2 regions of the Geobacillus sp. Sah69 genome follow, and region 2 is predicted to be linked to the other one. Evidence: riboswitches for the same ligand, from Rfam matches in the RefSeq annotation. Region 2 holds a riboswitch; the other holds the start of a gene.
The links. Region 2 has a riboswitch for cobalamin ahead of AP057_RS11380 (ABC transporter substrate-binding protein). Riboswitches for the same ligand answer to the same signal wherever they lie in the genome.

Region 1 (4,343 bases), on a different contig from region 2:
TCACATATTGCCGCTTCGTCACTGTCGGGCTTTGGTTTTGCGCGATTTCCGTGCAAAGGTTGCTGCAGTAGATCATCCCGAGATGGCGGTTCGGGTTTTGCCGGTTCACTTCATCGCGGTAAAACATAAACGGCGTCCCCGACTCGAGCTGGCTGCGCATAATGCTTTTCATCACGTCGATCGCCGGCACTTTTTCTTTCGACAGCCTTGGTTCGTTGACGCATTGCCAATATTTCTCGCGGAAACTCCCGCGCCCTTTTTCCTCATCATAAAAATCTTCCAAGCTAAACCCCATCACCTTCCGCACTTCATGCGGATCAAACAAGTACCAGTCGCCGCGCTGTTCGACTTGCTCCATGAACAAATCAGGGATGCACACGCCGGTGAACAAATCATGCGTCCGCAGCCGTTCGTCGCCGTTGTTGAGCCGCGCATCGAGAAACGCAAAAATGTCTTTATGCCATACATCTAAATAGACGGAAATGGCTCCTTTTCGCTGTCCCAACTGATCGACGCTCACCGCTGTATTGTTCAACTGCTTCATCCACGGGATGACGCCGGAGGAGACCCCTTTGAATCCTTTGATGTCGCTGCCGCGCGACCGGATTTTGCCTAAATAGACGCCGATGCCGCCGCCCGATTTCGACAAATTGGCGATGTCGGTGTTGCTGTCATAAATTCCTTGCAAGCTGTCATCGACCGTATCGACAAAGCAGCTCGACAGCTGGCCGTACGACTTCCCAGCGTTGGCAAGCGTCGGCGTCGCCACGGTCATGTATAAGTTGCTTAACGCCCAATACGCTTCCTTCACGAGCGCAAGGCGCCGCTTTTGCGGTTCATTCGCCATGAGCGTCATGGCAATGACCAAAAACCGCTCCTGCGGCAATTCATACAACCGCCGCTCATAATCGCGCGCCAAATACCGGTCCGCGAGCGTGCGCAGCCCAATGTACGTAAACAGCTTGTCCTTCTCCGGATCAAGAAACGCACCGATGGCGTCGACTTCTTCTTTCGTATAACGTTCAAGCAAGAACGGACTGTACACCCCTTGTTCCGTCAGCGCAACAAGCAGCGAGTAGAAATCGCCATACCGCTCGCGTTCATCGTACCCGCGCTGCCGCGCCGCTTCACGGTACAATTGCCGCAAATACAGCCGGGCGCACACAAACGTCCAGTCCGGCTCCTCTTCATCAATGTAAGAAAGTCCTTCCAAAATAGCCGTTTGGTGCAGCTGTTCTACCGTGACGGACTCCTTTCGGCTAAGAAGCTGCCAAACACGCTCGACGTATTCATCAAGCGACAGACGGCCGAATCCAGCGGCGGCTTGCCCAATCAGCGACACAAACTCTTCACGTGAAAACGAAACCGACTTCCCTTGATCATCGAGGATGACCGTTTTCGTCAATGTGGTCATTCGTTTCTTCTCTCCTTCCATAAAAAAATCCGCTCGGGCAGGCGAGCGGATGAAACGACAGACGAAAAAAGGCAGACGAACCCTTTGTTCTTTTCCCCTATCGTTTCATCTTCTCACACCCCGAAGAACATGAAACGTTCCAAGCAAGGCAGGTCTCCTGACTCGTGCATCGTCCTACTTTGGGGCCTTCCCAGCGGCGCGCCGAACAGCTCTTGCCGCCAGTGGCCATCCCATTTCGTCCGCACATACAGTTGCGGGGGCAGTTCCGGATTCGCACCGGATTCCCTATTAAGTCCTGATGGACACCGTTGCTTGGCAGAACAATATGTAGTTGTAAAAAAAGACCTCAAAACCAATATATAGTAGTTTAGCATCCTGATGGAACAAGCATATACCAAAACCGGGAAAATTGCAAGAGCGGGAGAAAGCAAATTTTCTCTTTCGCTTCGCCAAAGGCAAGGAAACTGTCCGCACCATCGAAAAAGGCGTTCTAGGTGTCGCCCTTAGAACGCCCTGTCGTTTCCCTGCTACGCCTCCAAAACAGACGCTGGCCGCTCCTCGCTTTGTGCGGATGAAGCAAAATCGTACTTCTTTTCCACATACACTTGATGCCAAACCATAAACGCCAACACCGTCCACAGCTTGCGGCTGTGGTCCGCCTTGTGGCGGGCATGTTCATCCAGCAGCCGATAGAGCACGTCCTTATGGAACAGATGATCAGTTTCGCTTTCGTTGATGAGCTGTCTCGCCCAGTCATACATTTCGTTTTTCAGCCAGTGGCGAATCGGCACGGGGAACCCTAATTTTTTCCTGTTTAACACATGATCCGGCACGATGCCTTCGGCGGCTTTACGTAAAATATATTTCGTCGTACCGTTGGCTATCTTCATATCAGGGGCGATTTGCCTAGCAACCTCAAATACCTTTTTGTCTAAAAAGGGAACGCGCAGCTCAAGCGAATGGGCCATCGTCATTTTGTCCGCTTTGACTAAAATATCGCCCCTTAGCCATGTATGAAGATCAATATACTGCATCCGGTTGACGGGCGGGTCATGAAGCGTTTCGCGGTAAAACGGAGCCGTCACCGCCGTATATTCGCACCCTCCTCGGTACGTTTTGAGCAGCGCCGCTTTTTCCTTTTCGCTATAGATTTTGGCATTGCCGACATACCGCTCTTCAAGCGGCGTCGTGCCGCGCTCCAAAAAGCTTTTTCCTTTCATTCCGTCCGGAAGCAGCTTCGCGATCATCCGCAACACCGCTTTTACGATGTTTGGCATACGCACAAACAGCCGCAGCGACTCTGGTTCGCGGTAAATGTTGTAACCGCCGAACAGCTCGTCCGCCCCTTCGCCAGAAAGCACAACCGTGACATGCTTTCTCGCCTCACGAGCGACAAAATAAAGCGGCACCGCCGCAGGATCGGCAAGCGGATCGTCCATATGCCACATAATTTTCGGCAGCTCTTCCATATACTCCTGCGGTGAGATGACATAGCTAATGTTGTCTACCCCAAGCTTCTCTGCCGTTTCTTTTGCGACATCGATTTCACTGAACCCTTCCCGCTCAAATCCGACGGAAAAGGTCTTCAGGTGCGGATGGAATTGTTTCGCGATGGCGACGATGAACGATGAATCAATGCCTCCCGACAAAAACGCACCGACCGGCACATCGCTGCGCATATGGACGTTGACCGAATCAAACAGCGCATCGCGGATTTTCTTTACAAGCTCCTCTTCCGATTGGCGAATGGGGTCGAAGGATGCCTTCCAATAACGATGAATCGTGAGCGGTTTTCCGACTTGTTTCTTGAGATAATGCCCCGGCTCCAGCTTGTAAATGCCGGCCGACATCGTCAGCGGCTCAGGGACATATTGGAATGTTAAATAATGCTGCAGGGAATCGCCGTTTAGCGACTCCTGTCCCAGAGCGAGCAAGATGCTTTTCTTTTCCGAAGCGAAAAACGTGCAGTCTCCTTGCTCCGCATAAAAAAACGGCTTAATGCCGAACGGATCCCGCGCCGCAAACACCGTTTTCTCTTGCTTGTCCCAAATGACAAACGCAAACATCCCGCGCAGCTTTTCGACCGCTTTTTCTTTTTCCGCGCTGTAAAGGGCGACAATCACCTCGGTATCCGAATGCGTCGCAAACGAATATCCTTTCGCCGCCAGCTCTTCCCGCAATTCAAGATAGTTGTAAATTTCCCCGTTAAAAATGATCCAATATCGATCGTTTTCATAAGACAGCGGCTGATGTCCCGCCTCCAGATCGATGATGCTCAGCCGCCGAAAGCCAAAACTCACGTAGTCATCAAAAAAATACCCCTCATCGTCGGGGCCGCGATGGGTAATCAGGCGGTTCATCTCCACCAACGTTGTTTTCCATGTTTGCTCAATCGCTCTCGGGCGATCATGAATACAGCCAATAAAACCGCACATGGCGATGATTGTCCCTCCACTTTGCTAAGAAGAATTCAAAAACAACACCAAAAACCTTTTTGTTTAAAACTAAAATGACCCGTGGTGCTAGTTGAGCTTTATCGCTCAACTAGCCCAAGTGTAACCAGGGAATAAGCTAACAATATACCGTCTAGTGCCACTTCAAATCCGATAATCGAATTGGCTCGGATCCCCGTGATGCGATAGTGATCAACCAGAACCGAGAACACCGTCTCGATCACTTTGCGTTTTTGTTGGATCCACTGCTCCCATGTCTCAGACGCACGATGTTTCTGGTTTTTTCGAGACGGAGTCCAAAGCGCCATTTGGTATTCTTCGTACAGCCTTTTTTGCAAGTCACGGCTAATGAATCCTTTGTCCCCAAAGTTATACGGGTGGGGAATTTGGGTCATCACGCTTTCGGCTGCGATTCGATCGTGGCAAGATGCTTCCGTCACCACATACCCCATTGGCAGCCCTTGATCGGTCACTTG
Region 2 (4,343 bases):
TATAAGTTCAGCGGCAAACGTATTAAGCGCGGCTTGTATCGAACAAAGTCTGGCAAACTAATGAATGCTGATGTCAATGGCGCATTAAACATCTTAAAGAAAAGTAAAGCTGTAGACCTGAGTGTCTTATGCTCTAGCGGCGAAGTGGACACGCCTCAAAGAATAAGGATTGCTTGAAGCAGTCAAACTTCTTTGGAAGCCTCCACTTCAAATTTTCGCTAGAAAATTAAGTGGGGGTAGTTCACCATCATCGGTTATGTGTGGGTCAATCTTGACCCGCTCAGCAAAAAGCTCGGATTGATTTGGATCGCGATTGGACTCGTTTACCTGATCTTTTTGCGGCTCACGAACAAAGACTCTCGTCTAAGCGGGGAACTGTAGTCGCTTGTAAGGCCTGACGCCGTCATAAAAGGCGTTGGGTCTTTGATTTTTAGAGGCGATGAAACGTTTTTCCGATCTCGACGTATTACATAGATGAAAGGTATGAGATTACGGCGCCTTGTTAAGGCAAAACGCCGTTCATCCGCCAATAGGCGGGCGCCGATAAAACGTGGAAGGAGCCGGAGGAACATGAGCATGTTTGGAAAAGTCGCCGCCGATGTGCTTGGGTTAAGCGACATCGGTGCGGTCATTCAGCCGAAAGACTATGACAAAGTCGATGCCGATGATTATGTGATGCACGAGGATGGGGAGAAAATCTATTTTCTTATCAAATCAAAATCGGATGAGTATTGCTTCACCAACCGCGCGCTCATTCATTTGGACGGCACGAGCGCCGCGAGCAAAAAACGGACGCTGCGCCGCTACGATTACTACAAGCATCCGATTTCCGACGTATCGCTCGAAACGGCCGGGACGGTCGATTTGGATGCGGAAATTAAATTTAAAATTGGACCGCATTCCTACTCCATTGATGTGCATAAAAAGCATATTGAGGAACTGAAAGATTTGTATAAATCGCTGTTGGCGATCGCGGAGATTTGCCATGAAAACGAAACGAAGTTCCACTATGCGGAGCGGAGTTTGGAACTGGCGGCCAAGGTGTTGGCCAACATGCGCGGTGACGGCGCCAATGTGTCGGCGGATTTTCAAGCCGTGAATGAATACGCTTTTCGCTGGCTGACGGAAGCGAAAAAGAACTATACGGTGAAGGATTTCGGCTTTGTGTTTGACAAATATATTCAACAGTGACGAGATGAAGGTTGTATCGGGGAAAGACGCCGTGCCAGAGGTGAGGCGTCTTTCCTAATTTTTTTAGCGACATATGGAAAAGGAACGTTTCTCCGCAGCCGGAAGAAACTCAAAAGATGAGGTTTGTGGGAATCGATGAATAGGCAACATGGCGGCATTTGACATCACGGAGCTCGATGCAACGGCGCATGCGGCGTTCCGTACAAAACACGGACACTGGAGCCGAGCTGCCTGACCGCAAAAGTGATCGATGACCGCCTGCCGCCAGCCCACTGTAAAATTCACAGTTGTCAAATGCCAGGCCTTGCTTTAATATAAAAATGTCCATATCCGACAAATTCATCAACTCGCAGCAAGGCGCCGAAAAGGCTTAATAGGGAATCCGGTGGGAATCCGGAGCTGTCCCCGCAACTGTCAATGCGGACGAAATGAAATCGCCACTGTACGGACAGATGGCTTGCGCTGTTTTCCGTACGGGAAGGCTTCAGAGTAGGATGAAGCATGAGCCAGTAGACCTGCCTTGCTTGCCGCAGTTTCCGAATCTTCGGGGGGTGAGACGTGGAAACAGTCGTACAGGGCATTGTTGTGCCCATTGGCGGTCTGTTTCGTGCTCATTCCCCGTTCGGACGGAATGGGCTTTTTTGTTGTACATACATCATCGAAGGGGGAATGACGGATGAAACGTTGGACATGGCCGGCGGTGGTGGCGGTGTTCTTCCTTTTGGCCGCCGTGCTGGTCGGCTGCAGCAGTGGAGCCAATAGCAACGCCCAGCCTGCGAAAAAAGAAGAACCGAAAACGGAACAAGCGGCGTTTCCGGTGACGGTGAAAGACGGGCTTGGCGAGGATGTCACGATCAAAGCGGAACCGAAAAAAATCGTCTCGCTCATCCCGAGCAATACGGAAATCGCCTATGCGTTGGGGTTGGGCGATAAGATCGTCGGCGTCAGCGATTTTGACAATTATCCGGAAGACGTCAAAACGAAAACGAAAATCGGCGGCATGGAATTCAACGTCGAGAAAATCATTTCGCTCAAACCGGATCTCGTCTTGGCCCACGCGTCAAGCGCCCATAACTCGCGCGATGGCCTCAAGCAATTGAAAGACGCCGGCATTACCGTGCTTGTCGTCAATGACGCGAAGTCGTTCGACGATGTATATGCGTCCATCGACTTGATCGGCAAAGCGACCGGGACGTCGGACAAAGCGAAGCAAGTGATTGATGAGATGAAAGAGAAGCTTGCGAAAATCAAAGAAAAAGCGAAACAAATCCCGGCGGACAAACAGGCCAATGTCTGGATTGAAGTGTCGCCGCCGCCGCAAATTTATACGGCCGGCAAAGGGACGTTTATGGATGAGATGCTTCAAGTGATTTCGGCGAAAAACGTCGCCGGCAGCTTGGAAGGCTGGCCGATGGTGACGGAAGAAAAAGCCGTGGCCTATAAGCCGGATGTCATCATCACGACATACGGCGGAGCGAAGCAAGTGTTGGCGCGCGCCGCTTGGAAAGACGTGCCGGCGGTGAAAAACAAGCGGGTGTATGACGTCAACACCGACTTAGTAAGCCGACCGGGTCCGCGCCTTGTCGAAGGGGTCGAGGAACTTGCCAAAGCCATTTACCCGGATGTGTTCAAGTAAAATGTGGATGTATATATTGGCCGTCACCGCGGCCGTGTTATCGCTTCTCGTAGGGGTATCGACAGGATCGCTGTCGATTCCCTTTTCTTCTATTGTCCGCATTTTGGCGGCTGAATGGTTCGGAGCGGCGCTGCCTCGCCACATTCCGGCTGATTGGGTGCCGATCGTGATGGCGATCCGCTTGCCGCGCGTCGTGCTTGCGTTTTTGGTCGGGGCGTCATTGGCGCTGGCCGGGGCCGCGTTTCAAGGGCTGTTAAAAAATGCGCTCGCCGATCCGTACACGCTCGGTGTCTCGTCCGGCGCGTCGGTCGGGGCGGTGCTCGTCATCTTTCTCGGCTGGCAATGGCCGTTCTTTGGCACGTTCACGCTGCCGGTCGTGAGCATCTTGTTTGGCATGGCGACGCTTGCCGCCGTTTTGGCGTTCACTCGCGCTGTGGAGCGGCGCATGTCGGTTGAGACGATCATTTTAGCCGGCATTATCTTCGGCGCGTTTTTCAGCGCGTTCATTTCGCTCATGATCGCGTTGACCGGGGAAGAATTGCGGCAAATCATCTCATGGCTGATGGGGAGCGTGGCGATGCGCGGCTGGAAATACAGCGGGCTGTTGCTGCCGTTTTTTCTCGTTGGGGCCGCAGTGCTCATCGCCAACAGCCGCGAGTTGAACGCGTTTGCCTTTGGCGAGGAGGCGGCGCTTCATGTCGGCGTTGATGTTACGCACCGAAAAGTCATCATTTTGACGGCAGCGGCGCTGCTCACCGGCGCGGCGGTGTCGGTGTCAGGGACGATCGGCTTTGTCGGGCTTGTCGTTCCGCATATGGTTCGGCTTGTGTGCGGGCCGAACTACCGGGTGCTGTTGCCGCTGTCGCTCTTGTACGGCGGTGCGTTTCTTGTGCTTGCCGATGTGGCGGCGCGGACGATCATTGAACCGCGCGAACTGCCGATCGGCGTCATTACGTCGCTGATCGGCGCTCCGCTATTTGCCGTCTTGTTTTTCCGAAAAACGAAACGAAAGATGGGATGACGATGCTCGAGGTGCGGGCCGTATCGCATCGATACGGGCAGCAACAAGTGCTTGATGGTGTGACGTTTGCCGTGGAAAAAGGCGAAATATTCGGCATCTTAGGGCCGAATGGAAGCGGGAAAACGACTTTGATCAAACTCATCAGCAAAGAGCTGCCGCTGGCAAGCGGGGAGATCGTCATCGATGGCCGAACGCTCTCGGCGCTGTCTGCGAAGCAATGGGCGCGGATGGCCGCCGTCTTGCCGCAGACAGCGGAGGCGGCGCCCGGCTATACGGTGAGGGAAACGGTGGCGCTCGGCCGCTATCCTCATCAGCGCGGCTTCTTTCCGACGTGGACGGAGGACGATGAAGCCGCCCTCCGAGACGCGCTTGCGGCCGTCGGCCTGACGGGGAAAATCGATGAACCGCTCGAACGATTGAGCGGCGGCGAGCGGCAGCGCGCCTATTTGGCCCGCGCACTCGCCCAAGAGCCCAAGCTGCTCTTGCTCGATGAGC

Region 1: another riboswitch for cobalamin. It lies ahead of AP057_RS03205 (ribonucleoside-diphosphate reductase subunit alpha); the one in region 2 lies ahead of AP057_RS11380 (ABC transporter substrate-binding protein).

What each region holds. Positions count from the first base shown of each region.
Region 1 is NZ_LLKS01000019.1:264,860-269,202, reverse strand. Features, by position in the region: gene AP057_RS03205 (ribonucleoside-diphosphate reductase subunit alpha) at 1-1,414, opposite strand, end outside; cobalamin riboswitch at 1,544-1,739, opposite strand; gene asnB (asparagine synthase (glutamine-hydrolyzing)) at 1,942-3,849, opposite strand; gene AP057_RS03195 (IS982 family transposase) at 3,948-4,343, opposite strand, start outside.
Region 2 is NZ_LLKS01000045.1:76-4,418, forward strand. Features, by position in the region: partial or broken gene AP057_RS11370 (RNA-guided endonuclease TnpB family protein) at 1-177, shown strand, start outside; gene AP057_RS11375 (PH domain-containing protein) at 577-1,191, shown strand; cobalamin riboswitch at 1,530-1,729, shown strand; gene AP057_RS11380 (ABC transporter substrate-binding protein) at 1,868-2,827, shown strand; gene AP057_RS11385 (iron ABC transporter permease) at 2,814-3,848, shown strand; gene AP057_RS11390 (adenosylcobinamide amidohydrolase) at 3,845-4,343, shown strand, end outside.